3 linked regions of the Syntrophotalea carbinolica DSM 2380 genome follow. The protein of the gene in region 1 interacts with the protein of each later gene in a pairwise test. Links are inferred from orthologs where the notes say so. Each region holds a gene or a part of one and is shown in the gene's direction. Other genes may lie near its edges.

What was found.
Region 2: the proteins of PCAR_RS06070 (region 1) and ftsA interact in binary tests that used the Escherichia coli proteins (3 or more experiments, as listed by UniProt). The link is inferred for Syntrophotalea carbinolica DSM 2380 from one-to-one orthologs.
Region 3: the proteins of PCAR_RS06070 (region 1) and ftsZ interact in binary tests that used the Escherichia coli proteins (3 or more experiments, as listed by UniProt). The link is inferred for Syntrophotalea carbinolica DSM 2380 from one-to-one orthologs.

What each region holds. Positions count from the first base shown.
Region 1 is NC_007498.2:1,225,570-1,236,488, reverse strand. Bases 4,015-6,941 are described here. They hold PCAR_RS06070 (rod shape-determining protein), read left to right. Parts: upstream 4,015-4,919; coding sequence 4,920-5,963; downstream 5,964-6,941. Other genes in these bases: mreD (rod shape-determining protein MreD), read left to right, coding at 6,862-6,941; mreC (rod shape-determining protein MreC), read left to right, coding at 6,047-6,865; PCAR_RS06075 (SurA N-terminal domain-containing protein), read right to left, coding at 4,015-4,718. In the rest of the region: purT (formate-dependent phosphoribosylglycinamide formyltransferase), read left to right, coding at 1-1,158; PCAR_RS06085 (hypothetical protein), read left to right, coding at 1,508-1,807; PCAR_RS06080 (phosphoribosylaminoimidazolesuccinocarboxamide synthase), read right to left, coding at 1,882-2,772; more of PCAR_RS06075, read right to left, coding at 2,769-4,014; more of mreD, read left to right, coding at 6,942-7,368; mrdA (penicillin-binding protein 2), read left to right, coding at 7,365-9,224; rod shape-determining protein RodA, read left to right, coding at 9,232-10,329; PCAR_RS06045 (HDOD domain-containing protein), read left to right, coding at 10,445-10,919. UniProt on the Escherichia coli protein: Forms membrane-associated dynamic filaments that are essential for cell shape determination. Acts by regulating cell wall synthesis and cell elongation, and thus cell shape.
Region 2 is NC_007498.2:2,567,133-2,571,578, reverse strand. The notes cover bases 1,581-4,446. They hold ftsA (cell division protein FtsA), read left to right. Parts: upstream 1,581-2,331; coding sequence 2,332-3,561; downstream 3,562-4,446. Other genes in these bases: ftsZ (cell division protein FtsZ), read left to right, coding at 3,655-4,446; PCAR_RS12045 (cell division protein FtsQ/DivIB), read left to right, coding at 1,581-2,308. Outside these bases: murB (UDP-N-acetylmuramate dehydrogenase), read left to right, coding at 1-455; PCAR_RS12050 (D-alanine--D-alanine ligase), read left to right, coding at 500-1,417; more of PCAR_RS12045, read left to right, coding at 1,460-1,580. UniProt on the Escherichia coli protein: Essential cell division protein that assists in the assembly of the Z ring. May serve as the principal membrane anchor for the Z ring.
Region 3 is NC_007498.2:2,557,860-2,568,846, reverse strand. What follows is about bases 1-2,995. They hold ftsZ (cell division protein FtsZ), read left to right. Parts: upstream 1-922; coding sequence 923-2,068; downstream 2,069-2,995. Other genes in these bases: PCAR_RS12030 (radical SAM protein), read left to right, coding at 2,547-2,995; ftsA (cell division protein FtsA), read left to right, coding at 1-829. In the rest of the region: more of PCAR_RS12030, read left to right, coding at 2,996-4,268; PCAR_RS12025 (IS481-like element ISPca3 family transposase), read right to left, coding at 4,603-5,592; PCAR_RS12020 (FAD-dependent oxidoreductase), read left to right, coding at 6,488-8,401; PCAR_RS12015 (shikimate dehydrogenase family protein), read left to right, coding at 9,263-10,096; PCAR_RS12010 (sugar phosphate isomerase/epimerase family protein), read left to right, coding at 10,341-10,987. UniProt on the Escherichia coli protein: Essential cell division protein that forms a contractile ring structure (Z ring) at the future cell division site. The regulation of the ring assembly controls the timing and the location of cell division.

The sequences.
Region 1 (10,919 bases):
TCCGCCACCAAATTGATGATGCTCGGATGCGGCGAACTGGGAAAAGAAGTCGTCATTGAAGCCCAGCGCTTTGGCATCGAAACCATCGCCGTGGACCGCTATGCCGATGCTCCGGCCATGCAGGTCGCCCACCGCAGCCATGTTGCCAACATGCTCGACCGGGATGCCCTGGAACGCATCATCAAGCAGGAATCGCCGGATCTCATCGTCCCGGAAATCGAAGCCATCAACACCACCTTCCTGCTGGAGCTGGAACAGCAAGGCTTCCGTATCATCCCGACCGCCCGGGCCACCAATCTGACCATGAACCGCGAAGGGATCCGCCGTCTGGCGGCAGAAGACCTGAATCTGCCGACGGCTGCCTACCGGTTCGCATCCAGCTATGAAGAATTTTGTCAGGCAGTTGAGGAAATAGGCCTGCCTTGCGTTATCAAACCGATCATGAGTTCTTCCGGCAAAGGCCAGAGCACCGTCAAGACTCCCGATGACATCGAAAAAGCCTGGAACTACGCCCGCCAGGGCGCGCGCGGTGCCGGCGAACGGGTGATTATCGAGGCCTTTATTCCCTTCGATTACGAAATCACCCTGCTGACCGTGCGTCACGTCGACGGTACCAGTTACTGCCCGCCCATCGGTCACAGGCAGGAAGGCGGCGACTATCAGGAATCGTGGCAGCCTATGCCCATGACGGATAAAGCTCTGGCCGAAGCCCAGCGTCAGGCCAAGGTCATTACAGAGGCCTTGGGCGGAGCGGGACTGTTCGGTGTCGAGTTCTTCATCCAGGGCGATACCGTCTACTTCAGCGAAGTCTCGCCACGCCCCCACGATACGGGGATGGTCACCATGGCGACGCAGAATATGTCCGAATTCGAACTGCACGTGCGCGCGGTTCTGGGCCTGCCGATACCCGCCATCGAACTGCTCTCCCCCGGCGCGTCCCACGTCGTTCTGGCCGGCGGTCAGGACGACGAAGTCAGCTTCTCCGGCGTTGAGGATGCCCTGCGCGTACCCGGCAGCAAAGTGCGTCTGTTCGGCAAGCCCGACAGCCGCCCCGGCCGCCGCATGGGCGTAGCCCTGGTGGTCGCTCCCGACGTCGATACCGCACGTAAACGAGCTGAAGAAGCGGCCGGCAAAATCCGGGTTGAACCCGTCAAATAGCCCCCGGCAAACAGAAACGAAACAACGGCCGAAGTTCCCGGGAACTTCGGCCGTTGTCACTTGTCACTTGTCACTTGTCACTTGTCACTTGTCACTTGTCACTTGTCACTTGTCACTTGTCACTTGTCACTTGTCACTTGTCACTTGTCACTTGTCACTTGTCACTTGTCACTTGTCACTTGTCACTTGTCACTTGGGATTGTGTACAACGATCTCTCCCGCAGTCAATGGACCCGGATTTTCGCGTCCCGCAAACCGCTTGCCGCGTCCCTCCTTGCTTGAACCTTGAACCTTTTCCCCCAGCACACTTGACGAAACCGATTTTCCCTGCACAATCATTAGAATAACCATGATTTGTCACACCGCAGGCAACGAATCGATGGATCAGCATTTAAAAATAATTCGGGAACTTTTAAACAAGGATCCGGTTCTGGCCGAGTACAAAGCCTACAGGAACGGCGGTCAAATCCATCTGGTCTGCAGTTGGGGGGATTTTGCCCGTCTCACGCCGGAAGCACACCCGGAACGCTGGAAGATGGATTTCTTTCTTAACAGGGATCGCTGGCGGTGTCTCGACTTCACCGGCACGCTTGAAGAATGTCTGGAACTTCTGTGTGAAGCACCTCACTACCTGTTCTGGGAAGGATAACAACCCCTGCCCCAAAAACAAAGGCGCGCTCTTTTCGGAGCGCGCCTTTGTTATGGGTAGATGGTATGTTCCGGTCAGGGTTTCAGACCGGTAATCCGAAACAGGGCCTCAAGGTATTTTTCCGAGGTCTTAAGCACGATATCGTCGGGCAGAGTTGGCGCAGGTGCCTGCTTGTTCCAATCCAGGGTTTCCAGATAATCGCGCAGGAACTGTTTGTCGAAACTTGGCTGCGCCCCGCCCTGGCGGTATTCATCCTGCGGCCAGAAACGCGAAGAATCGGGGGTCAACGCCTCATCGATCCACATCAGACGGCCATCACGCAGTCCGAATTCAAATTTGGTATCGGCAACAATGATTCCCTTGGCCGCCATTTCGTCCCGTGCCCTGCCGTAAATGGTCAGCGCCACCTCGCGAGCTTGTGCCGCGATATCCCCGCCACAGAGTTCTGTGGCCTTTTCGAAGGAGATATTTTCGTCATGGGCCCCCAGTTCGGCCTTGGTCGACGGGGTGAATATAGGCTCGGGCAACTTCTGGCTTTCGACCATGCCGGGCGGTAAGGCAATGCCGCACACGGTACCCTGCTGGCGATACTCTTTCCAGCCCGATCCGGCCAGATAACCGCGTACGATGCATTCGATGGGCAAAGGCTCGGCCTTGCGCACCAGCATACTGCGACCCTCAAGCTGGTCCCGGTAAGGTCGGGTTTCCGCCGGGAAGTCGTCGACCTCGGTAGACACCAGATGATGGGGCACGATATCGGAGAAAGCATCGAACCAGAATTTGGAAATCTGGGTCAATACGAACCCTTTGTAAGGAATGCCTTCATTCATCACCACATCAAAAGCCGAAATGCGATCGCTGGTGACGATCAGCAGATGTTCGCCAAGGTCATAAATATCGCGAACCTTGCCTTTGTTAACCAGCTTGAGATTGGGAAAATCGGTCTGCAGAACAATGGGTATCATAGAGTTTTTTCACCTTCCAGAATATTTTGCAAGGTCGGCTCGACCTTGATCTTCGCTTCGCTCTTGAGCTTTTCAACGAGCTCCGTCAGCAACTTTTCACGCTTATTGGTAAGCACCGAGGTCCGCAGCTGTTCGCGGGCGGCATCGGTCAATTTGGCCGGGTCGGCTTCCATGCGATGCATCAGGGTCGCTACCACGAAGCGGCCGTCGATGACATAAACTTCATCGGCCACCGGAGCCTCTTTGGTCAGGGCAAAGCCCGCAGTAGCCAGCGCCTCGGAACTGCCGATGCGCGGAATGAAATTACCGTAAGAACGGGGAAATAAACCGGTTTCGCCCATCTCCACCTTTTCCTTGCGGGCTACATCCGCCAGCTTCTTCCCGGCCTTCAGTTCAGCCAGAACAGCTTCAGCGGCCTGTCGGGCCAAGCCGACGCTTTCCTGGCGACGGTAGGCTCGCTCAACCTCGGCGCGCGCCTCCTTCAGTTCAGGAATATAGCTGGCGTGGCGTTCCTTGACGACAAAAGTCAGGACACCCTGATCCCGCACGATGGGACGGGCCAGTTCGCCTTCCTTAAGAGCAAATGCAGCCATGCTGAGTTCGTCGTCGGAACCCAACCCGTCGATGGCCTCGCCACGACTGAAAAGGCCTGTTTCCCGAACCTGCAGACCATTGGCCGAGGCCGCAGCGTCGATGTCGCCATCCTGGCGATGGGCACTATACGCCATCATGGCCTTGTCCAGCGCATCCTGCCGCGCCAACTCCTTGCGCAGGTTGGCACGGACATCGTCCCGCACATCGTCCAGCGGCTTGGTCTGGGCTTCGATACGACCTTCGCATTTAATGATATGGTAGCCCATCGACGTTTCCACCAGATCGCTGATTTGACCGGGTTTCAGGGCAAACGCCACGTTTTCGAAATCGGGCACCATGCTGCCATGGGTGAAATACCCCAGGGCACCGCCTTTAATAGCGCTGCCGGCATCGTCGGAATGGGTACGGGCCAGCTGGGCGAAATCCTTGCCGGCGCGCGCTTGTTCCAGGACTTTTTGGGCAGCGGCACGCTTTTTCTGGCGACCGTCCTCATCCAGACCGGCGGTGATGCGAAACAGGATATGAGAGGCTTTGACCTGTTCCTCCACCCAATACTGATCCTTGTGCTTGTCGTAGTAATCCTGAATGGCCGCATCATCGACGGAAATGTCTTTGGCAACATTGTCAGGATCGAACCGCACAAAACGCAAGGCGATCTTTTCCGGTTGCCGAAAGTCCTCGCGGTTTTCCTGAAAGTATGCCTGCAGCGCTTCGTCCGTAACCGTCACCTTGCTTTCATAACGACCCGGCGCCAATTTCACAAAAGCCAGGTCGATCTTTTCATTGCGGTTGCGATATTCATGATCGATATCCTGATCGGTGACTTCGGCATCCTGCTTGATGGCCTCGACCACCTTGCCGAGCAGCAACTGCTCGCGCATGTTGCGTTCAAAAGCCCTGGAGGTCAGATGCTGATAAGCAAGCACCTCCTGGTAGCGCTTGCGATCGAACTGACCGTCTTTCTGAAAAGCCGGAATATCGGCAATTGCCTGACGTAATTCGTCTTTATCGACCGCGATATCCCGATTGTCGGCTTCCTGCAACAACAGCAGACGGTTTACCAGCTGCTCGTATGCCTGGGTATTCAGCTGCAACTGTTTTTCAATCTCCGGTGGCAGACTGCGACCGAAGCGCTTTTCCATCTCCTGGCGCATGTTCTGGTAGGTTATCTGGAAATCCTGATAACTGATAGCGTCTCCGTTGACGTGGGCAATTGCACTGCCGTCCCCGCCGGATCCGCTGTTACCTTTGCCCCAGACCAGGAAAATGGTTCCGACAAAAGCGGCAATGATTGTCCAGAAAACGATTTTTACAAGCACTGACCGCTGCTTTTTGCGAATCAGGTCTAGCATATGGGCGGGCTCCTTTGCATGTTAGTTACAGGTAGGAAAAAATAAGAGGAAATGTTAGTCAATCGGCCCCGGAATTGCAACTCATTTTTCCTTTTGTCTCTTGAAATAACATCGGCTTTTTGCTAGTGTGAAGCTCATTTTTTCAGGCACCTGCCTGACCGTTCCCATACCGGGAGCGGGCGAAAGGAGAAACCCGCCATCATGTTTAACCTTGTCGACTCCATCTTCGGTTTATTTTCAAACGACCTGGCGATTGACCTGGGCACCGCCAACACCCTGGTCTACCTCAAGGGCAAGGGTATCGTGGTCAGCGAGCCTTCCGTGGTTGCGGTGCAAAAAGACAGCATGGGCCAGAAAAAAGTCCTTGCGGTCGGCATGGAAGCAAAAAAAATGCTCGGCCGTACGCCGGGCAGCATCGTTGCCATCCGCCCCATGAAGGACGGCGTCATTGCCGACTTCGATATTACCGAAGAGATGCTGCGGTATTTTATCCGCAAAGTTCACAACCGCAAGACGCTGGTAAGACCCCGTATCGTCATCTGCGTACCCTCCGGCATCACGCAGGTCGAAAAACGCGCTGTCAAGGAGTCGGCGGAGTCCGCCGGGGCGCGCGAGGTCTACCTCATCGAGGAACCGATGGCAGCCGCCATCGGAGCCGGACTGCCTATCACCGAAGCCTCCGGCAACATGATCGTCGATATCGGCGGCGGCACCACCGAGGTGGCGGTTATTTCCCTGGCCGGGGTCGTCTACGCCAAAAGCGTGCGCGTCGGTGGCGACAAACTGGACGAGGCCATCGTGCAGCATCTCAAGCGCAAATATAACATGCTCATCGGTGAGCGCACCGCCGAACAGATCAAAATCGAGATCGGCGGCGCCTACCCTGACGAGGAAGTGCGCACCATGGAAATCAAAGGCCGCGATCTGGTGTCCGGTATTCCCAAGACCCTGGAGATCGACTCCAAGGAGATTCGCGAGGCTCTGACCGAAACGGTCAATGCCATCGTCGAGGCGGTGCGCATCGCCCTGGAGCGCACTCCGCCGGAACTGGCGGCCGATATCGTCGACAAGGGTATCGTTCTGGCCGGCGGCGGCGCCTACCTGCGCAATCTCGATGCCCTGCTGCGCGACGAAACCGGCTTGCCGGTGGTGATCGCGGAAGATCCGCTGTCCTGCGTCGCTCTCGGCTCCGGCAAAGTTCTGGACGAACTCGATCTGTTACGGCGCGTTACCGTGACCTCCTGACAGTCCTGTCCCGACGGGCGACATAGCATTTCAGGCAAAAGAGGGCGCTCGGCCCTCTTTTGCATTGCGATACAGGGTTTTTCATGCTGGAAATGCTCAGAAAATACCGTACCCCGCTGCTGGTCATCTGCCTGCTCATGACCGCCCTGCTGATCTATTCTTCACGTTTACGCAAACAACCCCAAACCACCCTCTTCGAAAAGGCGATCCTGCAACTGGCCAGCCCGCTTCAACGCGGCTTCAGCACGAGCATGCGCTCCCTTACGGGGCTGTGGCAGCACTATCTGTGGCTCATCGATACGCAACGGCAAAACGACCGGCTGCTTGAAGAAAACCGTCGCCTGCAGGGGCAACTCGATCTGGTGCGGGAATTTCAACTTGAAAACCAGCGCCTCAGCGCCTTGCTGTCGCTGCGTGAAAGGCTGACCATTCCGACTCTGCCAGCCCGCGTCATCGCCGAAGATGCCACCAGTCTTTTCCAAACCCTCATCATCGACCGGGGGACGGAAGACGGATTACACGAGGGGTTGCCTGTCGTCGTCCCCGAAGGGGTGGTGGGACGCATTATCCGCTGCTCCGCCCGGCAGTCGCGGGTACTGCTCGCAACCGACGCATCCTCGGCCATGGCCGTGCTGGTGCAACGCAGTCGAGCCCGGGGCATTTGCCGGGGGCGCGGCCAATCGTTGACCCTCGACTTCGCTCTGCTGCGTGAAGATATCGCTACCGGAGACACCATCATCACATCGGGCAATGGCGGCATTTTCCCCAAGGGACTGCCCGTGGGAACCGTCAGCCATACCCAGACAAACGATCTGGACCTGTTCCAAACGGTCACAGTGACCCCCGCCGTCAACTTCTCCCGGCTGGAAGAAGTTCTCGTCATGCTGGACACCGTCCCATGAAAACCCTGACCTGCTACCTGATTCTCGGGCTGATACTGGCTGTGATCGAGACCCTGATTCCCCAAACCATGGCCAGCAAACCGGACCTGCTGCTGTTACTGGTATTGACCCTCGGTTTAAAAGAAAAAGTCATTCTCGGTGGATCTGCCTCCTGGCTGCTGGGCTGTTTACAGGACAGCGTCTCGGGCTTTTCCCTGGGCCTTTACGGGCTGGTCTACCTGCTGCTGTATCTGATCCTTCGAAGCATCTCCGGCCACCTGAACAGCGAAAGCCCGATACTGTTGCTGTTTCTGGTTTTCGTCAGCAGCCTGTTGCAGTCCCTGATATTGGTTTTCACCCTGGGTTTTCTTGCCGAGCACGGCACCTACTGGCGCCAGATCCTCACCGGTATCCCCGGACAAATCCTGGTTAATTTGCTGGCCGCCCTGCTGTTCCTGCAAATCACGACCTGGCTGAAACCCTATAGACGCCGATTTTTAAAACAGGCCGGGGGGCTGTTTTGAACCTAGAATTTGAAAGCGACTGGCAGACCCTGCCGCATAGCCGCAAACGTTATGTACTGGCGTCCCTGATCGCCGCTATTATCTTTTTACTGCTGTTGTTGCGCCTCTGGCAGTTGCAGATCATCAGCAATGATCACTATCGTACTCTGTCGGAGAAAAACCGTACGCGCTACATCCCCATAACTGCCCAGCGGGGACGCATTTTCGATCGCGACGGCAAACTGCTGGCGGATAATCGGCCAGCCTTCGATGTGGCGGTGTTGCGCCAGGAGGTAGACGATCCCTCTTTATTGCTGGAACGGCTGGCCGGCTTTTTATCCATCGACCGGGAAGAATTGCGCAAACGCTGGAATGCCGGCAAGCGCCTGCCCCGTTACCGCCCGATCACCCTGGCCTGGGATGTCGACCGCGACACCCTGGAAAAGATCATGGAAAACACCGTCGATCTGCCCGGAGTGTTGATGGAAACCCGCCCGGTACGCTCCTTTCCGCTGGGGGCCGTGGCTCCTCACTTCCTCGGCTACCTTGGCGAAATTGCCGAAAAGGATCTGAAACTGCCGGAATTCGAGGAATACAGTCCGGGCGATGTGGTGGGCAAAGCCGGTATCGAAAAAAAGCTGGAACATGTGTTGTGCGGCATCAATGGCGAACGACGGGTTGAAGTCGATGTCCAGGGCAAATCCATGCGGATTCTCAAAACCCAGGATCCGCAACCGGGCAACCAGGTCGTCTTGACCCTGCAGGCCTCCCTGCAGCAAGTCGCGGAAAAAGCCTTTGACGGTCAGGCCGGGGCCGCCGTGGTGCTCGATGTTCACACCGGGGAAATCCTCGCCATTACCAGTCAACCGACCTTCGACCCGGCACAATTCGCCCGCGGTCTGACCACCAGGGAATGGCGCGCCTTGCAGAACAACCCCTTGAAACCGCTGCAAAACCGCGCCATCAGCGGACAATATCCCCCGGGGTCCATTTTTAAAATCGTCACCGCCCTGGCCGCCCTCAAAGCCGGGGCCGCCAGGCCTGACACCCGTGTAAACTGCGAAGGCTCCACCACCGTCGGCAATCACACCTTTCGCTGCTGGAAGCGTCGCGGACACGGTGTGACCGACCTGCGCAAAGCGCTTAAAGAAAGCTGCGATGTCTGGTTCTATGAAGTAGCCCTCAACGTCGGCATCGACCGAATCGCCGCCATGGCGCGGGAACTCGGCCTGGGCAGCGCCCTTGGGTTCCAGGTGGGCATGGAAAAAGGCGGTCTGATACCCGACCGGGCCTGGAAAAAGGCTCGCTACGGCACCAGCTGGTATCTCGGCGAGACCCTGAACGCCTCCATCGGGCAGGGGTATATCCTGACCACGCCGCTGCAACTGGCCACCATGACCGCTGCCGTCGCCAATGGCGGCACGGTGTTTCGTCCGCATATCGTGAAAAGCATTGAAAACCTCACAAGCGGGATCGTACAACAAACCGAGCCCGAAATTCTCCACCGGGCCGACTTATCCGCCCAGCATCTGAATGCGGTACGCAAGGGATTAGAAGCCGTGGTCAACGAACCGGGGGGCACAGCCTGGAAGAGTCGACTTGAGGAGTTGCCCTATGCGGGAAAAACGGGGACCGCCCAGGTCGTGAAACTGCGCGACGACATCAAGGACGAAAAGCTGATTCCCTACCGGTTTCGCGACCATGCCCTGTTCGCCGCCTATGCACCGGCCCGCAATCCCGAGATCGCGGTTGCCGTGGTGGTGGAACATGGCAGCCATGGCAGCAGTGCTGCGGCTCCCATAGCCAAAACCATTATCGCCCACTATTTCGGGTTGGACAAACAACCTTCCTCGGATAAAACCCTGTCCAGCGAGTGACTCAATTATGTTTGACCGTCGTCTTCTCACACACTTCGACTGGGGACTTTTGTTGCTGGTGTTGATTATTGCCGGGCTCGGTATCCTCAACCTGATAAGCGTCACCTCATCGTGGGCATCGCCGGCCGCGCCGTTTTCCCTCAAGCAGCTTTCATGGCTGGGAGGCGGACTGATTATTGCGGTCAGTATCTGCGCCATCGACTACCGCCGGCTCGAATATCTGGCCTTTTACCTTTACGCCGGCAACCTTTCACTGCTTCTGCTGGTACTCGTCATCGGTCGCACCTCCATGGGCGCCACACGCTGGCTGGATCTCAAATTTTTCAACCTGCAACCCAGCGAACTGATGAAAATCGTCATCATCATCGCCCTGGCCTGCTTTTTCAGTCGACGGGACTCGCCGCAGGGTTATACATTTCGGGAACTCTGGGCCCCATTCACCATGTTGGCGATGCCCGCGCTGCTTATCATGAAACAGCCCGACCTCGGCACCGCCATGATCGTGCTGATGATCGGTGCTTCCATGGCCTTATTCGCCGGGATTCGACCGGCCACCCTGACGGGCCTGGGATTGCTGGCCGGCAGTGCCGCCACCGGCGGATGGTTTTTGCTGCACGGCTACCAGAAACAAAGAATTCTGACCTTTCTGAATCCGGAAGCCGATCCTCTCGGATCGGGCTACCACATCATTCAATCGAAAATTGCCGTCGGCAGCGGCGGCTTCTGGGGCAAGGGCTTCATGAAAGGCACCCAGTCCCAGCTCTCTTTTCTGCCTGAGCGCCACACCGACTTTGCGTTCTCCGTTTTTGCGGAGGAATGGGGATTTATCGGATGTCTGACTTTACTGGCGCTGTTGCTGCTGCTGGTAATCTGGGGACTCAACATTTCGCGCCACGCATCAACGCGATTTGGCATGTTTCTGGCTTTTGGTGTTAGTGCCATGCTGTTTTTTCATATCGTCATCAACCTCGGCATGGTTATCGGCCTGCTGCCGGTCGTCGGTGTCCCGCTGCCGCTTTTTTCCTACGGCGGCACCAGTATGATTACGACTATGACGGGCGTGGGGCTGTTGCTCAATGTCAGCATGCGACGGTTCAAGTTTTAAGCGGGGTCGCGCACGACCCGCCGAACGCCCTCAAAACCGTTGGCGCAGGCAATGATGCCCCTTAGCCTTATCTGCGCATACGATAACCCGGCCTCATCCCATAAAGGATAAAACCATGAGTGCGACGCAACTTACCCCCGAAACCTTTACGGAGTGGGCTGACTCCGATCCGGAACTGGCCTGTGCACTGGCAGCGGTTCAGGATCTGCCGGCCATGACCGATATTGTCAACGACTTTCTCCTTACCATCGAAGATCCTGACTGGAGCGCTAAAAGCGTGGCTCAGGTCATCTCCCGAGATCCCGTGGTGGCGGCCAGCGTTCTGAAAGTTGCCAACAGCTCCTACTACAGTTTTCAGCGCCAGATCAACAATCTCGAAGGCGCCATTGCCGTTTTGGGTTTGGCCACCATAAAGAGTCTGGTTTTGACAGCCGGTGTCAAAAACATGAACAAACGCTTCGGACTAATCGAAAAACTCTTATTGGAAGATGCCATCGGCTGCGCCTTGTGTGCGCGTGAAATTGCCAGAAAAACCCGTTGTTGCGACCCCGAAGAAGCCTTTTTGGGGGGGCTGCTGCGGCATATCGGCA
Region 2 (4,446 bases), 1.3 Mb from region 1 along the record:
TCGATGGGGCGTTTCTCGCTGGACCGTCGGGTGTGGAATACTGGCCCGCCGATCGCCTCGAACTGGGCTATCGGACTTCGGCCGTGCCGCCCGGACGCATCGTTACAGCTGCCTCGCTACGTTTTCGCAAGGCCAGTCCCGAGGTGCTCGAGACATACGTTCGGCAGCGGGTACAGCAACGCCGCAAAGCCCAAGGCGTCGGAAAACCGAATGCCGGCTCGGTGTTTAAAAATCCTCCGGGGCAGCAGGCCTGGCGCTTGATCGACAGCTGTGAACTGCGCGGTTTTGCTGTGGGCGGGGCCCAGGTTTCTGAAAAACATGCGAACTTTATTGTGAACCGCGGTGGCGCCAGGGCAGAGGATGTGCTGAGGTTGATTGCGGAGATTCAAAAAAAGGTAGAGAAGCGAACCGGCATTGTGCTGGAACCGGAAGTCAAAGTGGTCGGACAGGCTTGATGCAAGAGCCTTCGGTCCGGGGACCATGGAATAGCGGGAGTGTTATGCAGCGCCAGGAACTACAACAGAAGAAAATCGCCGTATTGATGGGAGGCCTTTCCGCCGAACGCGAGGTGTCTCTGCGTACGGGAAAAGCCATCAGTCAGGCCCTCACCCGCTGCGGGTATGAAGTGACCGATATCGATGCCGGCCGCGATCTGGCGCAACAGCTGGAAAAGACCGGTGTCGAGGTCGCATTCATCGCCCTGCACGGTCGCTTCGGCGAGGACGGCACGGTACAGGGGCTGTTGGAACTGGCGGATATCCCTTATACCGGTAGCGGTGTGCTGGCTTCCAGTCTTGCCATGGATAAAGTGGCGACCAAAAAGATGCTCTGTTACCACGGCATTGCCACTCCCGGATTCGCTGTTATGCGTCGCGGCCAGAAGATCTGCGGAACCTTGCCCGACTATCCGCTGGTAGTCAAACCCGCCAGAGAGGGATCGACCATCGGTATCAGCATTGTGCATGATGAGCAAGAGCTTGCCGCCGGACTCGAGGAGGCCTTTCGTCACGATGATCTGGTGCTGGTAGAGCAGTTCATCGCCGGGGCTGAAGTTACCGTCGGCGTATTGGATGGTCAGCCGTTGCCGATTATTCAGGTGGTTCCCAAAGGGGGCTTCTACGACTACCAGTCCAAATACACGCCCGGGCAGACCGAATACCTGTTGCCGGCGCCTTTGCCCGAGACCCTTTACGGTGCCCTGCAGGATTCTGCGGTCCGGGTTTTCGAAGCCATTGGATGTTGTGGTGCGGCGCGTGTCGATTTTATGGTGACCGATACCGGTTTTTATTGTCTGGAAGTCAACACCATCCCCGGAATGACCGAGACCAGTCTTCTGCCTAAAGCCGCCAATGCGGTCGGGATGTCTTTTGACGAACTCGTTGAGCGTATTCTTGCGGGCGCTTCTTTGCGCAAATAAACGACGGACGAGGCTTTTGATAACCGGGACGGGTGAAAGATCATGATAAATATCGGACCACCCAAAAAACGACGCCTGAGGCGCAAAGGCAACCGTTTCAAGAAAACGCGCAGGGTTATTCCCTGGAGGCGCTTGATGATTGGCGCCCTGTGGGGTACCATGGCGCTGGCAAGTCTAGGCATGGTGGTGGCTGTAGCCTGTTTTGCCGGACAGATGCTGTTCGCCTCCGACTATTTCAAGGTCGAGCGGATTCAGGTGGAAAATAATCGCCGTATCGGTCGAGAAGAAATTCTTGCCCTGTCGGATATCTGTCCGGGAACCAACATCTTTGAACTTGACCTGGAGCGGGTCAGCACCCGCATCGAGAAAAACCCCTGGATCGCCAGTGCCCGGGTGAGACGGATGTTCCCCGATCAACTGGTCATCCGTGTGGATGAGCGCATACCCAAGGCCATAGTGCGTCTCGACTTCATGTATTACCTCGATGCATCGGGACACGTTTTTAAACGACTGGAAAAGGGCGATCGCCTGGACTTCCCCGTGATTAGCGGTGTTGATCGGCAGGCGCTGCTGGAAGGCAACGAGGCCACCTTGAGCCAGATCGATAAAGCTCTGCGGTTGCTCGATAGGCTCGACGGGCGGAAAATATTTGCCATCGATGATGTTTCTGAACTAAGTCTGGACGACACGACCGGCATTACGCTTTATACTTGCATTGGTGGTGTGCCGGTGAGGATGGGACATGACGATTACAATTCCAAGTTGAACCGCCTCGAGAAAATCTTTCCGCAACTGAAGACACGGCTTGGCCTTATTGATTATATCGACACGAATGTGACGCGACGCATTATTGTCAAACTGGATGCCGGCGAGTTACGAGGCAAAGGTTAGATTCCAAGGGGGAAGGCACGAAGATGAGCAATAACAAAAACGATCTGATCGTGGGCCTGGATATCGGCACCACCAAGATTTGCGCCATTGTCGGCCACCAGAATGAAGATGGCCTGGATATCGTCGGTATCGGCACCAGCCCGTCCCGCGGGTTGCGCAAAGGGGTTGTCATCAACATCGAGAGTACCGTTGAGGCCATCCGCAAGGCGCTCACCGAAGCTGAGTTGATGGCGGACTGTAAAATCGACAGCGTTTATGCGGGGATCGCCGGGGGGCATATCCGGGGATTTAATTCCCAGGGCGTGATTGCCATCAAAACCCGTGAAGTTCTGCACGACGATATTCGCAGGGTGCTCGACGCCGCCAAGGCCATTGCCATCCCCATGGATCGGGAAGTGATCCATACCCTGCCTCAGGAATATATTATCGACGATCAGGATGGCATCCTCGATCCTCTCGGCATGTGCGGTGTGCGACTGGAGGCCAAAGTGCATATTGTCACAGCGGCTACCGCCAGTGCCCAGAACATCGTACGCAGTTGCTATAAGGCGGATGTCGAGGTGTCCGATATCGTTCTTGAACAGCTGGCGTCTTCCGAGGCGGTGTTGTCGACGGACGAGAAGGATCTGGGCGTGGCCCTTGTCGATATCGGCGGAGGTACCACGGACATCGCCATTTTCATCGATGGCGCCATTAAGCATACGTCGGTGTTGTCGCTAGGGGGCAACCATTTGACCAACGATATTGCCGTGGGATTACGCACCCCCATGGCCGAGGCGGAGGTTATCAAGCAGAAATACGGTTGTGCCATGACCTCCATGGTCGGCAAGGACGAGACCATTGAAGTCCCGTCTGTCGGCGGTCGTGAACCGCGTGTTTTATCGCGGCACCTGCTGGCTGAAATTCTCGAGCCCCGGGTGGAAGAGATCTTTACCCTGGTGCAGCGCGAAATCATCAAGAGCGGTTTTGAGGATCTGCTTGCCTCCGGCATCGTGCTGACCGGCGGTAGTTGCATCCTTCCGGGGATGCCGGAGATGGCCGAGCAGATATTCAATCTGCCGGTCCGACGTGGCCTGCCTCAGGGTATCGGCGGTTTGACGGATGTCGTCAATTCGCCCATTTATGCCACCGGCGTCGGTCTGGTCAAGTTCGGTGCGCGCTGCGGCGGCGCGACGAAGTTCAAAATGGGTTCGGATAATCTGTTTGACCGGGTCCTGCGCCGCATGAAGGAATGGTTTGTCGAATTTTTCTGATAGCGGCGGGGCGGCACAACTTATCAAACCAGACCCGGTTACGGAGAAACCGGGTCACTCAGGGAAGCGGAGGGAGTCATGAACGATAATATTGTGTTTGAGTTCGATGAAAATATCGATCAAACGGCAAAAATCAAAGTGATTGGTGTTGGCGGAGGGGGTAACAATGCTGTCAATACGATGATCATGTCGGCGTTGGATGGCGTCGATTTCGTAGCGGCGAATACCGATGCCCAGGCCCTGCGCAAAAGCCAGGCGCCGGTGAAGTTGCAGCTTGGCGGCAAATTGACCAAAGGACTCGGTGCCGGGGCCAACCCTGAAGTCGGCCGCGATGCGGCACAGGAAGATCGGGCCCGTCTGGGGGAGATCCTCGAAGGGGCCGATATGGTGTTTATCGCCGCCGGTCTGGGAGGCGGAACCGGTACCGGGGCCGCACCGATTATCGCCGAGGTGGCCAAGGAACAGGGTGCCCTGACGGTTGCCGTGGTGACCAAGCCGTTCAGCCGCGAAGGCAAACAGCGCATGAAAAAAGCGGTGCACGGGATCGATCACCTGAAGAATGTGGTCGATTCGCTGATTGTCATTCCCAACGATCGTCTGCTCGGTCTCTCCGGAAAAAACACCAGTATTCTCGATGCGTTTAAACCTTCTGACGACGTTTTGCGCCAGGCGGTTCAGGGTATTTCCGAGTTGATCACCACCAGCGGTCTGATCAACGTCGACTTTGCCGACGTCAAGGCGGTCATGAGCGAGCGTGGCATGGCCATGATGGGCATCGGCCTGGCCGAAGGTGAGCGCCGTGCCGCGGAAGCGGCCCAGAAGGCCATCAGCAGTCCGCTGCTTGAGGATATCGATATTTCCGGCGCCAAAGGGGTGCTGGTCAAC
Region 3 (10,987 bases), 1.3 Mb from region 1 along the record:
TATCGACGATCAGGATGGCATCCTCGATCCTCTCGGCATGTGCGGTGTGCGACTGGAGGCCAAAGTGCATATTGTCACAGCGGCTACCGCCAGTGCCCAGAACATCGTACGCAGTTGCTATAAGGCGGATGTCGAGGTGTCCGATATCGTTCTTGAACAGCTGGCGTCTTCCGAGGCGGTGTTGTCGACGGACGAGAAGGATCTGGGCGTGGCCCTTGTCGATATCGGCGGAGGTACCACGGACATCGCCATTTTCATCGATGGCGCCATTAAGCATACGTCGGTGTTGTCGCTAGGGGGCAACCATTTGACCAACGATATTGCCGTGGGATTACGCACCCCCATGGCCGAGGCGGAGGTTATCAAGCAGAAATACGGTTGTGCCATGACCTCCATGGTCGGCAAGGACGAGACCATTGAAGTCCCGTCTGTCGGCGGTCGTGAACCGCGTGTTTTATCGCGGCACCTGCTGGCTGAAATTCTCGAGCCCCGGGTGGAAGAGATCTTTACCCTGGTGCAGCGCGAAATCATCAAGAGCGGTTTTGAGGATCTGCTTGCCTCCGGCATCGTGCTGACCGGCGGTAGTTGCATCCTTCCGGGGATGCCGGAGATGGCCGAGCAGATATTCAATCTGCCGGTCCGACGTGGCCTGCCTCAGGGTATCGGCGGTTTGACGGATGTCGTCAATTCGCCCATTTATGCCACCGGCGTCGGTCTGGTCAAGTTCGGTGCGCGCTGCGGCGGCGCGACGAAGTTCAAAATGGGTTCGGATAATCTGTTTGACCGGGTCCTGCGCCGCATGAAGGAATGGTTTGTCGAATTTTTCTGATAGCGGCGGGGCGGCACAACTTATCAAACCAGACCCGGTTACGGAGAAACCGGGTCACTCAGGGAAGCGGAGGGAGTCATGAACGATAATATTGTGTTTGAGTTCGATGAAAATATCGATCAAACGGCAAAAATCAAAGTGATTGGTGTTGGCGGAGGGGGTAACAATGCTGTCAATACGATGATCATGTCGGCGTTGGATGGCGTCGATTTCGTAGCGGCGAATACCGATGCCCAGGCCCTGCGCAAAAGCCAGGCGCCGGTGAAGTTGCAGCTTGGCGGCAAATTGACCAAAGGACTCGGTGCCGGGGCCAACCCTGAAGTCGGCCGCGATGCGGCACAGGAAGATCGGGCCCGTCTGGGGGAGATCCTCGAAGGGGCCGATATGGTGTTTATCGCCGCCGGTCTGGGAGGCGGAACCGGTACCGGGGCCGCACCGATTATCGCCGAGGTGGCCAAGGAACAGGGTGCCCTGACGGTTGCCGTGGTGACCAAGCCGTTCAGCCGCGAAGGCAAACAGCGCATGAAAAAAGCGGTGCACGGGATCGATCACCTGAAGAATGTGGTCGATTCGCTGATTGTCATTCCCAACGATCGTCTGCTCGGTCTCTCCGGAAAAAACACCAGTATTCTCGATGCGTTTAAACCTTCTGACGACGTTTTGCGCCAGGCGGTTCAGGGTATTTCCGAGTTGATCACCACCAGCGGTCTGATCAACGTCGACTTTGCCGACGTCAAGGCGGTCATGAGCGAGCGTGGCATGGCCATGATGGGCATCGGCCTGGCCGAAGGTGAGCGCCGTGCCGCGGAAGCGGCCCAGAAGGCCATCAGCAGTCCGCTGCTTGAGGATATCGATATTTCCGGCGCCAAAGGGGTGCTGGTCAACATCACCGCCTCTTCCAGCATGACCATGGAGGAATTCGACGAAGCCTCCAGCATCATTCACGAAAAGGTGCACGAGGACGCCAACATCATCATCGGTCTGGTGATCAATGAAGATATCGGCGACAAAATCAAAATTACGGCGATTGCCACCGGTTTCGGCGATTCCTTCGAAAAAGGGCGCCGTAACGTCGAAGAATTGCGCAGCCGTGCAGGGGCCGGTCTGGAGAGTGTGAATCGCGACCTGCCGACCTTTATTCGCGACCGGCAAAAGGACGTTCCGAAGGGGCCCCGCTCGACTCTGGGAGAAGAGCATGAATACGATATTCCGACGTTCATGCGCAAGCGGGTTGATTGACAAGCCTTTTGCAGAGGTTATCCGCCTGGCGGATTGAGCCGGCTGGGAATAAAGATCTCCGCTTTTTTCCCATATGGCCGGTGTTCTGATGCGGGACTGCCGGAGGTTTCGGTAGGCCACAGGCACGATTTTCCAAAAATCACAGCACATCATGACTCCCGAAGCGAGGGGACCGCAGCGCGGTCCCCTCGCTTTCATTTTAGGTGCGCCAGTCAGGGCGCAGGGTTCAACAATCGCGGCGCGATTACGGGCGCTTATAAAGCGGCTGTCGCGTCTGCGCTGCCGGTGCAACGAATAAAGGCCCGGATCGGCGTAAAGAGGTTCTCTGGCGCTTTTCAAAAGGACGGTTGTCTTTGATCCCGGAGGTTGTTGCGGTAAGATGGGATCGGTACGTTTTTCACGATGATTTCGCATTATTCGGATTTTGTGAGCCAAGGCAAGGTGCAGCATCCATGCAGTATCGGGGGAAGATGGAGTTATGTCACGCAAGTTAATGGATAAAAGGCAGCGCCGTCTGGCTGCCGAAAGCGGGTTGCGGTCTCACGCATGGGGCGGTCGCCTGTCTGTGGCCCTGGTGTACCCCAATGTTTATCACCAGGCCATGAGCAACCTCGGGTTTCAAACCGTCTATGAGTTGCTCAACCGCCGCGAGGATACCCTTTGCGAACGTTTTTTTCTGCCCGACGCGGATGATTTGGAAGAACATCGCAAAACGGGTTATCCCCTGTTCTCCCTCGAAACGGGGCGATTTCTCGAAGACTTCGATATCATCGCTGTTTCCATCTCATTTGAAAATGACTACCTCAACCTGCCTGTGCTGTTCGAGCTGGCCCACATGCCGCTGATGGCCGGCGATCGCAAGGACGCCTATCCGTTGGTCCTGTGCGGCGGGGTGTGCGCCTTTCTCAACCCCGAGCCGCTGGCCGAGATTATGGATCTGTTTGCCATCGGAGAGGCCGAGCCGATATTGCCCGGGTTAGTCGAGGCCTTGGTAACCGCGCCGCCTGACAGGGACGCTGCGCTGAAGATGCTGGCCACCCTGCCGGGTGTCTATGTCCCGTCCCTGTATCGGGTAAGGTACACCGACAGCGGCACGGTGGCCTCCTACGAGCCCCAGCCGGAAGCGCCGGAGAAGGTGGCACGGCAGTGGGTAAGGCGGCTCGATGGCACGGCCAGCCGCTCCTGTGTGTTGACCGACGATACCGAGTTCGGCGATATGGCCTTGGTGGAGATTTCCCGCGGTTGTGCCCGCAAATGTCGCTTCTGCGCTGCCGGATATATCTATCTGCCGCCGCGGGAGCGTAGTGCTGCGGCTTTACAGGATGCCCTGGCCGATGGCCTGGCCCAGCGCCAGCGAGTCGGTCTGGTGAGCCCGGCGGTAGCGGACCACAGCCAGATCGGGCTTATCGGTCAACAGATTTTGCAGGCCGGAGGTCAGATTTCGGTGGCCAGCCTGCGTATCGATTCCCTCACGGCTCAGGAGGTTGAATCGATGGCGGCATCCGGTCACCGCACTGTCGCCATCGCTCCGGAAGCCGGCAGTCAGCGGTTGCGGGACTTTATAAATAAAGGCCTGGATGAACAGCAGATTCTAGCCGCCACACAGCTGATTGCCGACGGCGGTATCCCCAATTTGAAACTCTATTTTCTTATCGGTTTGCCTACGGAAACGCCTGAGGATATGGAAGAGCTTTTGACCCTGGCCGGAAAAATCCGTCAGGTATGGCTCGAAGCCGGACGTAAACGCGGTCGCTTGGGCAACCTGACGTTGTCCGTCAATCCTTTTATTCCCAAGCCGTTCACGCCGCTGCAATGGGCGGCCATGGAATCGACCTCTATCCTCAAAAAGAAAATTCAACGCCTCAGACGTCAGGTTGGCCGTATGCCCAACACCAGTTTGATCTGTGAATCCTTGAAGTCGGCCGAACTGCAGGCCCTGTTGTCTCGCGGGGACCGTCGGGTAGGACGTTTGCTGCCGCATCTTGCCGATGGGCAAAGCCTTGCCGTGAGCTGTCGTGAGGAAAGCCTCGGCTCTGATTTTTATCTAACGCGGGAACGGGATGAATACGAGACTTTTCCCTGGGAGATTATCGACCAGGGGGTGCCCCGCAGGTTTTTATGGCTGGAATACCAACGCGCTATGGCGGGCGAATCGACGCCGCCTTGCGGGCCCGGTTGCCATCGCTGCGGGCTGTGTTGAGTGGCTTCATCGATCACCTGGCGGGCGATACCGATAGAGGACGTCGTTGATATCGGGAATGTCAGCGTGCCAAGAAACATGTCGTAGATAAACCGAAACTCCCCGGGCTTTGCTGGTTCGGGGAGTTTTTTTATCTGCCGTGACGGCTATCCGTTTTTTTGTTCATTCCGTCTTACTGCTTCCCCCCCCCTTTTTTTTTCTGCTCATCCCGTCGTTGAAATCCCTGTTTCCTGTTTGGCAAGTGAAATGACAAAAATATTGACTCTAAAGTCGCTTGAGGCATCACGATGAGTCATCTTCTGTTTGTTCTTTATGGGAAATCCTAATTTTGATTTTAGAGTATTCTATAGCTGTCAGGTCCCGCATGATTCCTGACCTGTTTACGGAAAAGTTTTGGTTTCTTTTTTTGCCAATCCTTCAGAGCTTGTATGGGAGTTTTATGCCCCAACGCTCGCTGAGGAATATGCTGGTTGTATAGATAACCATAACGTAACAATGTCTGCTCCAAATTTTCGGCGGAATCGAACCGGGTTGTTGCCAAAACCTCGCTGATGCGACCGTTGAATCGCTCAACCATCCCGTTGGTCTGAGGGTGGCGTGGAGGAATAAGCCGATGTTCAATACCATGCTGAACGCAGGTTTTGTCGAATACATGATTCCCTGTTGGCTTTCTCTCTCCAGCAGTGGAAAATCGATCCGTGAATGCCTTGTCGTTGTCGGTGAGCAATTTTTTGATCACAAATGGCGCTTTGGCTACCAGGCGATTCAAAAAGCCCTTTGCGGCTTGGGCGGATTTGCTCTTGCACACTTCCAGGTAAACCCAGCGGGTAGCACGGTCGATGCCTACAAACAGGTAACGCCGAGAGGTTTCGTCCGGCATCTGTGGCAAATATTTGATATCGACATGAACGAACCCCGGATCGTAGTTTTTAAATGTTTTGGGCTTGTTGTTGGCCGTTTCCTCTTTCGGGATCAGGTCCGCCAATCGGGATACCCCATGTCGTCGCAAACAACGGTCAAGTCCCGCACGAGAGACGTCAGCATTGACAAATTCCCGAGTGACGACCAGGAGATCATCGAGAGACAACAACAAAGAGCGACGCAACTCGATGACAACAGCTTCCTGGGCTTCGGTCATCGTTGTATTCAGTCGGTGTGCCGTATGAGACCGATCGTGAACATCGTCACGTTTGCGCCAGCGACGTACCGTGTCAATGGATATGCCCAGTTCTTTAGCTAAAGCCTTGTGCGATTTTTCCGACTCTTGGATATATCGTCGGATTTTCGGGGTCGTTGTGGCATTAGCGTGTAACCGTATCGTCATGTCAGACTCCTTTAGATTTCACCGCAGAGAATATCAAAAAGCATATCCCGAGCTAAGAATAACGGGAAGCTTTTTCTGCTAATGGAATCATCCGGGACCCAACATATAGCCAGTATCGATGAATATAATTGTGAATTCAGTTACTTATAGAAAATGAATAAAAAAATAAAAAAAAGCCATTGACTCTGAAGCCACTTAAGACTCTAGTTTCATGATCGTTTTCAACTTGTGCAAAACACTTGTGTAGAACTGCCAGGTAAATATTAGCATGTGAAGAAGTATTGTAAATAAGAGACTTGAAATTTGGTCTGTTGCGCATTTTTTCAGTGTAACGCTATTGAACGTATTGAGTGTTGTTGAAGAGACTGTAATCCAGTTTTTATGTAGTGATTTAACTTAAGAGAAAATCCGATTAAAGTAAAACTTAAAAATATATATTTCATATTATGGTAAGACATTTTTGTGTTATCTGTTGTTGCGTAAATAGATCGTTGAATTTCAAGAATGTCGGCATTAAATACTTGGTTTAAGACATAGGTGACATTGGTGTCGTCGTAGAGGACGTAGTGGTCCAAGTGATCATTCGGTAAAGGTTGGCTTTATTTAAATGAGGAACTAATCTCTGGCTGCTTGGGAAGGGGTCCCAAAAAGACAAGTTCGTAGGTGCTGGTGTTAGAGGGGAGGGGGTTCCCTGGCTACTTGAAAATTATCGATCGCACGATTTTCGCGAAGAGCGTTGCGAAGCTCGGGTGTTGTGACGTTCAAGGTGAGATGCCTGGATCGCGGTGATTTGATAGTGTCGTTGTTCCATCAGTATTTTTCGGACTTTTCAGTCAGGCGAGGATATTGTAAACACAACCGCCTCTAGGGTAGCGAGGCAAGAAGGGATGTAGGTATGTTATTCACACCCATCAACATCAACAAACTGACTCTTCGCAACAGAATTATAATGCCTGCCATGGTAACAGGGCATGCCGCAATTAACGGTGAGGTATCCGATCGGTTGATTAATTACCATGCCGAGAGGGCCAAGGGTGGCGTCGCGCTTCAGATTGTCGAGGCGTGCTATGTGGAACTCGGCGGTAACTGTTACGCACGTGGTCTGGGTCTGTCCGACGACCTGATGATCAAAGGGTTCAAGAAGCTGACCGATGCCATTCATGCCAACGGTGGCAAGGCTGCATTGCAGCTCATGCACGGTGGTCGCATTGCCAATCCGCCGACATCGCTGCACCCCCGGCGTCTTGTGTCTTATGTTCCGGGCCTTACGCCTTACGACGATGTTCGCGTTATGGACATTGAAGAAATCGAATACATTATCGATTGTTTCAAAAAGGCTGCCGAGCGTGCCATCAAAGCTGGTTTCGACGCTATCGAAATCCACGGTGCCCACGGTTACCTGATTGCTCAGTTCATGTCGCCGTACACCAACAAGCGTGACGATATCTACGGCGGCTGTTTGGAAAATCGTATGCGCTTCCCCGTGGAGATCCTCAAAGCCATCCGCTCCGTGGCCGGCCCTGATTTCCCGATTCTGTTCCGCTACAGTATTAACGAATACGTGCCTAACGGCGTGACTCCCGAATTGGCGAAAGACATGGCCAAGATCATGGTCGAAAACGGCATCGATGCCTTGCATTTCAGCGCCGGTCTGGCCGAAAGCAACCAGTACACCATCCCTTCGGGTGCACTTGGCCGCGGCTGGAACGCCGACGGCGCCGAAGCGATCAAGGAAGCTATCGGTTCCAAGGTGCCGGTATCCGTTGCCGGTCGTATCAATAATCGCGAGACTGCTGAAGCCATTCTTGCTTCCGGTAAAGCTGATCTTGTGTCGATGGGGCGTGGGCTTCTTGCCGATCCCAATGCGCCGATCAAGATGCAAGAGAAAAAAGACGCCGAAATCCGCCCCTGCGTTGCCTGTAACGACGGTTGCGTCGGCAAGATGTCCGTTGGCTTTACCTGTGCGGTTAACCCGCGTACCGGTTATGAGGGTCGCTACCCCATGACCAAAGTCGATCGTCCCAAGCGGGTTGTGGTTGTCGGCGGCGGCCCCGCCGGTATGCAGGCGGCCCTTACCGCTGCTGAACGCGGTCATGAAGTCGCGCTTTACGATAAGAATGACGAGCTTGGCGGATTGGTGAATGTGGCCATGTTGCCGCCCAATAAAGATCCCTACACTCCTCTGATTGCTTATTATGCAGAGGTGCTGCCCAAGGCCGGTGTCAATGTCGTTCTCAATAGCGAAGTGACTCTGGACGATATCAAGGCCATGGCCCCCGATGCTACGCTGGTTGCAACCGGCAGTCTTCCGGTGGTGCCCCGTTTCTGCTCTGAAGCGCCGGTCATTACCGCCGAGGACGCTCTTAAAGGTACCGCGCCCGTAGGTAACAAAGTTCTGATCATGGGTGGTGGGCTTGTCGGTAGCGAGACGGCTGAATTCCTGGCCGAGCAGGGCAAGGATGTCACTATCCTGGAACTGCGTGAAGATATCGCCATGGATATGGAAGCCCGCAGCCGCAAATTCCTCATGCCGCGCCTCAAGGAACTCAATGTCAAGACTATTCTGGAGACCGAAGTGGCCGAGATCGGTTGCGATAAACGGGTCAAAATCCGGAATAAGTACAAAGAGGAAAGCTGGCTTGAAGGGTTTGATACGCTCGTTATCTCCTTGGGCTACAGAGCCTATAATCCTTTGTTGCAGGCACTGTATTCCGAAGAAATTCCGGCGACCCCGGTGGGTGACTGTATCAAGGCCGGTAAGGTTATGGATGCAATCCATCAGGGTTTCCTGGCAGGTTATGCCGTTTAATTCAGTAAAACCTGCCGCAGGGTAGGTGGTGTGACTGCCTACAATGTACGGAAGCGGTATTCACGGAACCCCGTCCTGTAGTCAAAGGACTGCAGGGCGGGGAACCAATAAAACTACATATGCGAATGTCGGGTGATAGATATAAGATTCGTAACAGATATATGTTTGTATTAACCTGTTTTCTTCCTCCCAAAGAAAATGTTATCGGTTGATTTCATCACCCTTTTTTTACAACAACGTCTCGAAGGTTTTCACGACGACAATCATATACAGCAAGTTAGCCATTTTTCCCTGGCGGTCCGATAGGCAGCTACGGAGTTCTTCCTCCCCTTGTGAGCTTAATCGACATGCGAACGAAAGTAGAGTCTTCAGCCTCTATGTCTCCTATCTCCTAAGCACCATCACAACCGTATCTGTTCGTCGGACCGCAATTTTTACTACCCAACGCCCCGAGGTTTCCTCGGGGCGTTTTTTTTGTTTTTATCCTGTGTTTTTCAGGATTTGTACCTGATTACAAATGTTCAAAATAGATGTGTAATTTTCTAAAAATAGATTTTAAAAAGCTGTTGACTCTCAAGGTGCTTAAGACTTTACCTTCAAGTCACTTGGGAGCAAAAGTTAAAGTTGCTTGGGACTGAAATAGAATAGCAGTTTGTTTTATGATTATTGATCTTATATTCAATGATTTAATTGAATTGAAGTTTGTTTTGTAAATACGCAGTAAATCAAGAACGTGGCAGGTACTTAAAAACAGTGATTGGTTCCTATGAAAGGAATCGTAAAAAGGAGGATTCGCCAAGGCAATCCCTCTCTTTGCCTTAGCGAATTCCTCGAAACACCCTAACCGTTTGGAGGTATATCATGAGTGCAACTACCACACCTAACCTGTATGGCATTGTCGGCTATCCCCTTGGGCATAGCCTCAGCCCGCTCCTGCATAACACCGCCTTCCAGGATCTGGATCTTCCCGGCGTCCTGCTCCCTATGGATACGGAACCTGAAAAACTGACCACCTTCATCGACGCTGTCCGTCTGCTGAACATCCGCGGCTGCTGCGTTACCATTCCTCACAAACAAGCCATCATTCCTCTTCTTGACAAAGTAACCGATCGAGTCAAAGCCCTTGGTGCATGCAACCTTATCTATTGGGACGGCGATGCTTTGTGCGGAGACAACACCGATGTTCTGGGCTTCATGTCCCCCCTGCAGGCCGACCCCCCCGCGCCCGAGATGAAAAAAGTGCTGCTTATGGGTGCCGGCGGCGCCGCTCGAGCCGCTGCGGCCGGACTTAAGACCCTGGGTTTCGATGATATTACGGTTACCGATATCGTCGACGACCTGCCCGCAGCTCTGGCCGAGACTTTTGATCTCAAAGTTGTGCCCTGGGAAGAGCGCACCAGCGTGCCGGCGGATATCGTCGTCAACGCTACCCCTCTGGGAATGAAACATAAGTATGAAGATGAAACCGGTTATCCTGCGGAGGCTTTCGCCGGTCGCAAAGGGATCGCTTACGACATTGTCTACACTCCCTTTGTCACACGCTTCCAGCGCGAAGCCGCTGCCGCCGGGTGGAGGACTATCGCCGGTCGGGAAATGTTCATTTCCCAGGCGGATGCTCAGTTTAAAACCTGGACCGAGAAGAACCTTCCCGAGGTTGCGAAACAAGCCGTATTCGATGCCTTGAATTCAAAGTAAACCGATGCTCTTTGACGCTTGTTCCGGTGGTGTGCAAGCGTCATGCAATGAAGCAGTCAGCCAGAACTAGGAGCAGGTTCCCGGAGAACCTGAATGTCCCAATTCCAAACCGTACTGAATCGGTCGAACAACCGTATTTAACAGGGTGCCGACAAGTGACGGCATTACGGTGAGGATGACCGTATCGGACAAGGATACGGATTGTTTTAATACCTAAATACCTTGAAGAAGGAAGGAGCACGACATGCAGAATCGTCCTATTGGCCTCGCAGCTCTCAGCGTATTGGATGTGTCGCCGGCCAACCAGGTTACCGTGGCAGCGGAAGCCGGTTTCAGCCATGTGGGATTGCGGCTGTTGCCCGCCACCCCTACGGAGCCCGTGTACAAGATGGTTGGGGATACTCCGATGGTGCGCGAGACGGAGCGTCGCCTGAAGGAAACAGGCGTAAAAGTGCTTGATATTGAAATTTTGCGTCTGAAGCCGGATACCCGCGCCATCAACTTCCTGCCTGTGCTGGAAACCGGCGCTCGCTTTGGTGCCAGCCAGGTGCTGATGGCCGGTAACGATCCGGATCCTTCGCGGTTGGCAGACAATTTCGCCGAACTGTGCGAAATGGCTGCACCGCTGGGTCTGGCCATCAACATGGAACCCATGCCCTGGACGGATGTCAAAAACCTCAAGGATGCAGCACAGCTGATGAATACGGTCAATCGTGACAACGCCGGCGTCATCATCGATCCGCTGCACTTCGATCGTGGCGGTAATACTCTGGAAGATATCAAGCTGCTGCCGGAAGGCTCTCTGAAATACATGCAGCTTTGCGACGGCACCAAAGAGAAGCCGACCGACATCGAAGGTCTTCTGTACCAGGCCCGCGGCTATCGCCTTGC